One region of the Brevibacillus agri genome, then DNA from elsewhere that is predicted to be linked to it. Evidence: riboswitches for the same ligand, from Rfam matches in the RefSeq annotation. Region 1 holds a riboswitch; the other holds the start of a gene.
What was found. A riboswitch is a leader RNA that binds a small molecule or an ion and turns the genes downstream of it on or off. The one in region 1 is predicted to bind S-adenosylmethionine.
Positions count from the first base shown of each region.

Region 2: linked by a shared signal. The riboswitch ahead of BA6348_RS04475 (BMP family lipoprotein) and the one ahead of BA6348_RS09980 (pyridoxal phosphate-dependent aminotransferase) in region 1 are both predicted to bind S-adenosylmethionine.

Region 1 covers NZ_CP026363.1:2,013,556-2,017,936, reverse strand. The annotation lists partial or broken gene BA6348_RS27995 (hypothetical protein) at 2-85, shown strand; gene BA6348_RS09990 (LysR family transcriptional regulator substrate-binding protein) at 165-521, shown strand; gene BA6348_RS09985 (hypothetical protein) at 560-1,030, opposite strand; gene BA6348_RS09980 (pyridoxal phosphate-dependent aminotransferase) at 1,374-2,555, opposite strand; SAM riboswitch class I at 2,644-2,758, opposite strand; gene BA6348_RS09975 (MFS transporter) at 2,855-4,150, opposite strand; gene moaC (cyclic pyranopterin monophosphate synthase MoaC) at 4,154-4,381, opposite strand, start outside.
Region 2 covers NZ_CP026363.1:880,346-884,726, forward strand. The annotation lists gene BA6348_RS04465 (DUF3298 and DUF4163 domain-containing protein) at 1-132, opposite strand, end outside; gene BA6348_RS04470 (methyl-accepting chemotaxis protein) at 296-1,771, shown strand; SAM riboswitch class I at 1,871-1,992, shown strand; gene BA6348_RS04475 (BMP family lipoprotein) at 2,187-3,215, shown strand; gene BA6348_RS04480 (ABC transporter ATP-binding protein) at 3,337-4,381, shown strand, end outside.

The DNA of each region.
Region 1 (4,381 bases):
CATGGAGCTGCTGCGCGACTTCGAAATTGATCTGGCTATTGTTTCGCTGTCCATGCAGCCCCAGGAAGGCTTGCACGTCATTCCGCTGCTGGCGGACGAGCTGCGTCTGGTTCTCTCTCCGCAAAATCCGCTGGCGCAAAAAAAAGACAATCGAACTGGCCGATTTGCAATCCGAGCCGTTCCTCATCCACGAAGCCGGCTCCACCTCCCGCGAGCTGGCCGAACGCTGGGCCCAGGAAAACCAGTTGCGCTGGCAAGTGCGCATGGAGCTTGGGGCGATCGAGACGATCAAGGAAGCGACGAAGCACAATATGGGCGTCAGCATCCTCCCCTATCGCAGCGTCGTGCGCGAAGGCGAAACGGGCGAGCTGGTCATTCGCGAGCTGCCTGGCTACGTCAACCGCAGACATATTTGCCTCGTCTATCGTCAGGATGACCTCTTGCCTTATCCGGTGACCAGCTTCATCCGTTTTTTGCAGCACCGCCGCCTACCAGACGCAAAAAGCCCCTCTCCGCTGTAAAAGGGAAAGGGGCGAATATGTAATTCGATGGGAACACTCTACGCGATGCGGACAACCCGCTTTTTTTCCACTTGCGGCAGGAAGGACAAATCCACATAAGAACGCGCTTCCTCCAGCCCGATGTCTTCTGCCAAAAGCAGCGCTTCTTCCTGGAAGGTAGGCGTACAGCTTCCTTCGTTCAGTTCACAGAGACGCTTCAGGCGTTTCAGGCGCTCTGCGCACTTTTCAGCCCGCATGCATTCATTGGCAAGCTCACATACATTGACGTGGCGCGCGTCTGCGATCATGCTGATGTCGTCCACATGCACAATCAGCCGCTTGCCTTCTTCTGTCACGAAGCCGATCGAGCAAAAATGCGCACCTGACATTTCCAAACGAGTGAGAACCACATTGGTGAAAACCTCTCCTGTGCGCAGTCGAACTTGAGCTGCTTCAATGGCTCCACCGATCTTCCGCTCGTTGGCGATCACCGTGTACATGTCAGTGTAACCGTTAATCTGATAGCGCATAGTACCCTCCCGCTCCTGATGAGATCAATTATCATTAACATCGTATAATGAAAATCATTATCTGTCAACGATGAGAATGATTTTTATTACTACTGCACGTCTTATGGTGCGGGAGGGGGGTTCGACTGGTAATGGATTGACAAGCAGGTGATAAAGCGTGGGCAGTGGACGGCGCGGGCAAGGGGGCAACGCAGACAAGCGCAGGTCAACATGGGGAAACATGGATGATCCTGAGATACGCGAGCAACCGACCAACGCACCCCCGGCAGTCTCACGCAACGCAGCCCCCAAAAACAAAACCACACTCCCCACCCCCAGGAAGTGTGGTCACCCGCTCTCCTACTTACTTCGTTTTCGCAAAAAGCCCCAACTGTTCGATCCGCTGAACCGCTTCGGCCAGGCGTTGTTCGTCCGACAGCAGGGCGGCGCGAACGTAGCCTTCGCCGCTTGGGCCGAAGCCGACGCCTGGTGCGACGACTACATGTGCTTTTTCCAGCAGCAAATCCGAGAACTCCACCGAAGTAAAGCCAGCCGGGACGGGGAGCCAGGCGAAAAACGAGCCTTGCGATGGCGGGGCCTGCCAGCCGATGCGGTGCAGATTGGAGAACAGCGCATTGCGGCGGCCTTCGTAGACGGCTACCAGATCGCGGACGCACTGCTGCGAGTCTGTCATCGCTTTGGCTGCGGCCATTTGGACCGCTCCAAACAGGCTGACGAAGTAATGGTCCTGAATCAGATTGATGAGCCTTACCAGCTCGCGGTTGCCGACCATCGCGCCTACGCGCCAGCCGGCCATATTGTACGTTTTGGACAACGTGTAAAACTCCACGCCCACCTCTTTTGCCCCCGGCACCTGCATGAAGCTGACAGGCTTTTTGCCGTCGTAGCTGATCGCGCCGTACGCGAAGTCGTGGCAGACGACGATCTCGTGCTTGCGCGCAAACTGGACGGTTTCCTCGTAAAATTCAAACGGGGCGTTCACCGCTGTCGGGTTATTCGGATAGTTCAAAAACATCAGCTTGGCGCGGTCCAAATCGGCTTGCGGGATTTTGCTGTAGTCAGGCAAAAACTGATTTTCGGCCGTCAGCGGCATCATCGACATCCGGCCGTTTACGACCGCTACGCCGGACCAGTAATCCGGGTAGCCAGGGTCCGGTACGAGTGCCACATCGCCTGCGTTCATCAGCACCTGGCAAATTTCCACGAGGCCGGTTTTGCTTCCGAACAGGATCGCCACCTCTTCCTCCGGGTCGAGGTCCACGTCAAATTGTTGCTTGTACCAGTGCGCGACTGCCTGCTTCAGCTCCAGTCGGCCGGAAAATGGCGGGTATTTGTGATGCAGCGGATTTTCTGCCTGTGCCTTCAGCTCTTCCACAATGTGCGGCGGCGTAGGCAGGTCCGGGTTTCCTTGGCCCAGATTAATGACGTCATGCCCACAAGCGATGACTTTGTTTACTTTTGCCACCAATGTCGCAAAAAACTGGGTCGGGAGCCGATCAATCATGTCGGAAGGTTGGATGCGCATCTGTCTTCAGTTCCTTTCTTTTTAGGCCAATGTACAGCAAAAACCCCCTCTTTCCGTACAGAAAAAGGGGGAGATCAGCTTGGTCACGTCCTTATCTGTCAGGAATTATCCTGCTGGAATTGGCACAGCATCTGCAACGCGCAAGCGCGCAGATCCGCTGCCGGGCTTCATAGGGCCAGTCCCTCCGCCTCTCTTCATAAGTAAATCACACGGAATATACTGTTTTTAATCTTCTTCATACTACATTGCGGGCTCCGAACGTGTCAAGACGCTTCGCGAGGCCCGCGAATTTTTCCTGGCTACATCTTTTCTACGGTCGCGGCTGGCACTTTTCGGGTGCGACCTTGAAACGAGCTGTGCAGGGCGAAAAACGCGACAGACATTAGCGCCAGCCCCGCCATGATGTACAAAAGTCCTTGTGCCTGAAAATGCTGGAAAATGACCGCTCCGAGCAATGGGCCGAGCATGCGTCCCGCAGAGCCTGTGCCGGAGATCAGCCCTTGGATGAAGCCTTCTCGCCCCTGTGGCGTAAACTCTGCTGCCACGGCAGGCACGGCCGGCCAGACGAGCATTTCTCCAAGCGTCATGATGAACATCCCGGCGACAAAGCCGGCGTAGGAGGTCGTCTGCGACAAAATCAGCATCGACAGCACGAACACGTAGGAGCCGAGCAGCATCTGCGCTCGCAGCGTGCGGGCGAAGCGGCCAATGACCCAGGCGATCAGCGGCTGGCCGAACAAAATCAGGCCGCCGTTGATCGTCCAGAGCAAGCTGTACTGACGCAAGGAAATGCCCAACGATTGCATGTAGGTCGACAACACCGTCGTCCACTGGACGTAGACAATCCAACTGATTAACAGCCCGCTGCACAAGAGCAGTAGGGCGCCCCACGCCACTTTTTTCGTCGGCAGTTGCTGTAGCGGCGAAAGCGCCTCAACTGGCTTCGGCTTGGCAGCGCTTTGGACAGCAGCGGCGGGAGTGCCTGCGGTATTGGCTTGCTCCGCCCGATAGCCCCGCTCTGCAACTGCCTTGAGCTGCCGAGGCAAAATGAGCACGAACATGACGAGCACGATGACTTGCGAGATCGCGTTGCCAAAAAACGTCCAGGCAAACGAAATGCTCGCCAGCAAGCCGCCGAGGGCAGAGCCAGCCGCCACCCCGGCGTTGAGCGCGACGTAGATCATGTTGATCCCTTTGCGCCCGCCTTCCGGCCACAGCACGACAGCGAGTGCATTCATCACCGGAGAGAGCGTGCCGTAAAACAGCCCGTTCAGCAACAACAAGATCGTGTACAGCGTAAAGTCATGCGTGACGCCAAGCCCGACGGAAATCAGAATGACGCCGATCGAGGCAAAAACGATCGTGCGCATTTTCCCCCAACGGTCGAACAGCATGCCACCTGCGATGCTGCCGATCAAAAAAGCCCCCTGGTTCAATAACAGCAAAAAGCCCGCTACGGTCAGCGGCTTCCCTAAATAATCGTGGATATAGATGGTGACAAGCGGCCAAATACAAGCCATTCCGGTAGAAAAAATGATCGCAGCAATCGCCAGAAGACGAATGCTGCTCGGATAGGATTGCCATTTCTGTTTCATGGTTTAGTTCTCTCCCCGACGAAAATCGCCGCTTTTCCCGCCTGTTTTGCTCACCAAGCAAGTCGGACCGATTACCATGCCTTTGTCCATCGCCTTGCACATATCGTACACCGTAAGAGCTGCGACACTGACAGCCGTCAAAGCTTCCATTTCCACGCCCGTTTTTCCCGTCGTCCGCACACATGCTTCCAGGGCAAGCGTCGTCTCGTTTTCAAAAGCGAAGCGAATGTC
Region 2 (4,381 bases), 1.1 Mb from region 1:
GGCGCGGTTGATGTCTTTTTCTGCTTGCTGATTGGCTAGCCCCGCCAGTTGCGGGTAATAAATCGTGGTATTCGGACGTTGGATCGTCCGCGTCAGCACGGTGGCTGGCAAAAGATTGCGTTGTTCTTCCACGGTTCTTAGTTCCTTTCCAGATGTCTTAAAATAAGGGGTATGATAGTAGCCTATTCGTCACTGGTTTTGGCTGTTCTCACTTTTTTCACAAATTAGTCAATCTGAGCGCGATATAATGGAAAAAGAATCCGATACATAAGTAGCAGGGAAAAGGGGGGCAACTATGATTCAATTGGTTCGCAACACATTAACGGACAAAGAAGGCTTTATGATTTTTATCCTATGGAACCATCTGTGGATGGCGGGACTCATTGCCTATCAAGTCGACGCTAATTTCTGGAAAGTGACGTCCCTCGGATTGCTGGTCACCCTTATTGTTTCGCCTTTTTACTTCATCAAAAGAGACAGCCATGTCATTCGTTATCTGGTAGCGATCGGACTTATGTTTTACGCGATTTCGTTCGATCATTTCACGACGTATCCAGAAGTTACGTTTCTCGCTTTTGTGGTCATGGGTTTTCTCGCGGCTTACCTGGATTGGAAGCTCGTAGTGACAGCCGGAATTGCGCAAATCATCGTGACGCTGGTCGGATTTTACACAGGATCGTACGAGATTTTCAGCGGCGATTTCACCGAGCTGAATCTGGTGCTACGCATCATGGCGATTCTGATGATGATGGGAGCGGTGACGTACCTCTGTCTGGCGGGACAAGCGTCCTTGCAGAAGGCAAACATCGCCCGCCAGGAAGCGGAAGAAAAAGAGCGTCGCCTGGGAGAGATGCTCGTCCATATCCAACAGATGACCGAGCAGATCGACCGTACGACAGAGCACGTACACGAGCATGCCGAAGGAACGAAACGCAATACGGATGAAATGATGATCGCCTTCAAGGAAGTGGCGACGGGCATGGAGTCGCAGGCGAACTCGACAGTGAAGATCGAGGAAGAGGTGCAGTCGATCGACCAGGAGATCGTGGCGGTCACCACGCAGACGAACGCGATGAAGAGCGAGTCCGACCAGAACAACCGCCGCCTGAAAGAAAGCGTCGACATGATGAAAGAGCTGTCGCAGCAAATGGAACAGATCGTTTCTGCCGTCAACGTGGCAGCGTCGACGATTCACCAGCTCAACCGCCAGGCCAATCGGGTCGAGGAAATCGTAGGAGCCATCAACCAGATTGCGACGCAAACGAACCTGCTTGCGCTAAACGCCGCCATCGAGTCGGCGCGTGCAGGCGAGCACGGCCGCGGCTTCGCCGTGGTGGCAGACGAGGTGCGCAAGCTGGCGGAGCAGAGCGCAACCGCTACACAGGAAATTACCGAGATTCTCAAATCGCTCCATCAGGAAAGCGAGAACGCTGTACAGCAGATCAGCAATGGGGAAGCTTCGGTGGCAAAAGGCCAGGAGCTGGCTGTGAAAACAGTGGCGTCGATCGAGGCGGTGCGCTCCGGCATGATGGCCTTCCTGCAGGCAGCGGAGCAGGTCGGCTCCAGCATGAACCGGGTAAAAATGCGCTCGGGCGAAGTGGCGATGGAAATGTCGACCATTACCGCTGTCACCGAGCAGTCGGTCGCCAATCTGGAGGAGCTTTTCGCCACAGCGGAAAACCAGCATCAAAAGGTGCGGGAAATTACCGAAGAGCTGGGGGAACTGAACAATCTGTCGCATCGGCTGCAGGAAACGTTTCACAGACAATAGGCGCCAAAGTGTAAAATTGGCGAGAACAGTCTGAAAAAACAATTGCTTTTTCAGTTTGTTCTGCTAGAATGAATGCATTGTAACTTGATAGTTTTTATCTCCTTATCGAGAGCGGCGGAGGGACTGGCCCGATGAAGCCCGGCAACCACTGGACATGCGTGACATGGACAGAAAGGTGCCAATTCCTGCAAAACCTGTACCGGGGTTTTGACAGATGAGGAAGAGGACGGCTTCGGACGCAAACTCTTCCTTCGGGAAGAGTTTTTTTGTTGTCAGGAGGGGTAATACACGAACGATAAAATATTTTTATTGCAAAATATTCGTGTTTAGTATTGATTTTTTCGGAAAAAAGCCGTACATTACGTAGTAGGATACAGAAAAAACGTAGAACGTTCGGATGGGAGCGGAAGACACCATGAAGAAGTTGTTGTTAGCATTCACCACTTTTGCTGTTTTGGCTGCGGGCTGTTCGGCTGGCGGAAATGCGCCTGCTGACAAGCCAAAGGAAGAAGCGGCAGGGCAAGAAGGCGCGGCGAAGAAGCGCATTGCGCTGATTTTGCCGGAAAAAATCGGGGTAAACCCGTTCTTCCAGCAAATGGACGAAGGCGCGAAAAAAGCAGGACAGGAATTTGGCGCAGAAGTAAAAAGCATCGAGTCTACTGACCACGGCGCCATCGAAGAAAATTTGCGCGTTGCGGTAGCGGAAAACTACGATCTGATTATCACTTCTTCTTTTGAAGCGGAAGACGCGCTGAAAAAAGTGGCAGCCGAAAATCCTGACCGCAACTTCGCGATTATTGATACCGTAGTAGATTTGCCAAACGTGCGCAGCGTTACCTTCCGCGAGCAGGAAGCGGCTTACCTGATGGGCGCTGCGGCAGGTCTTGCCACGAAGACAAACAAGGTCGGCATGGTTGTCGCCATGGATATTCCGCTGTTGAAAAAATGGACAGGCGGCTTCCAGGAAGGCTTGAAAGCAACCAATCCAAACGCGGAGTTCCTGGTGAACTACGTAGGAAGCTTCTCTGACCCGGCAAAAGCGAAGGAGCTGGCGCTGCTGCAAGCATCCAAAGGCGCCGACTTCATCAACGGAGCGGCAGCAGTAGGCGACCTCGGCGTGTTCGAGGCCGCGAAGGAAAAAGGCTTCTATACATCGGGACAGGACGTTGACCGCACCACGATCGACCCTGAGCACATCGTGTTGTCCCAGCTCAAAGGGACAGATGCCGCTGCGTATGAAACCGTGAAGTCGTTCGTAGAAGGCTCGTTCAAGCCGGGCGTCGTCACTTACGGCTTGAAAGAAAAAGGCGTAGGCGTAACGTATGTGACGCACGAGAGCCAGACGCCTCTGAACGCTTTTATTGGCCAGGAAGTCGTGGACAAAGTAAAAGCGATCAGCGAGGAGATCATCGCTGGTACCCGCAAAGTGCCAGACTCGTTTTAACAGCTAGCGCACAGTGCATGATTGTGACCGACTACAACTGTGTAGTCGGTCTTCCTTATATGCAAGGCAAGGAGCAGAGGCAAGGAAGAGAAAGGCTAGGCGCAAAGAAGGAGGAGCAAGGATGACCGATCGTTTGGAAATGCGGGCCATGACCAAGAAATACGGAGATTTTATTGCAAACGACAAGGTCTCGTTTTCGCTTGCTGCGGGAGAAGTCCACGCCATCGTCGGGGAAAACGGCGCGGGCAAGACGACGCTGATGAGGATGCTGTACGGCATGGAGCAGCCTACGTCCGGCGAGATCGTGCTAGGCGGCAAGCCTGTCGCTTTTCGCGGGCCGCAGGACGCCATTCGCAGCGGGATCGGGATGGTGCACCAGCACTTCATGCTGTTTGGCGAGTTTAGCGTGGCGGAAAATATCGTGATCGGCTACGAGCCGCAGCAGGCCGGATTTTTCCGCCGGAAGGACGCCGTGGAAAAGGTCCGCGCACTAAGCGAGCAGTACCGGATTCCGATAGATGCACAGGCTAGAGTGTCCAACTGCTCCATCGGCGAGCAGCAGCGTGTGGAAATTCTCAAGGTGCTGTACCAGGGAGCGGACATCATCGTGCTGGACGAGCCGACTGCCGTGCTGACGCCGCTTGAAGTTCGCGAGCTGTTGCAGACGATCCGCAATCTGGCGGAGAGCGGGAAGAGCGTCATTTTGATTACGCACAAGCTGCAGGAAGTGATGGAGGTCGCAGATCGGATCACGGTGTTGCGCGGCGGCAAGGTGACGGGCACGGTAGCGCGCGACGAGACGAATGTGGACGATCTGGCCCGGCTGATGGTCGGACGCGAGCTGCGGGAGCTGAGCGAGCGCGTCGATCTGGAGCGGGGGCCGCTTTTGCAGGTGGAGAACTTGACGGTTCGGGAAAAACAGACGCTGCTCGACCGGGTCAGCTTTACCGTGCATCACGGGGAAATCGTCGGCATCGCGGGCGTATCGGGCAACGGCCAATCCGAGCTGCTGCAAGCGATCAGCGGCTTGCGGACGGTACAGGAGGGAACGATTCGGCTGGGCGGCAAGGACGTTACCAACCAGACTGTCGCGACGATTCGCGAGGCGGGCTTGGCGCACATCCCGGAAGATCGCTACTTGTGGGGGACGGCCAAGCTGGAGAGCG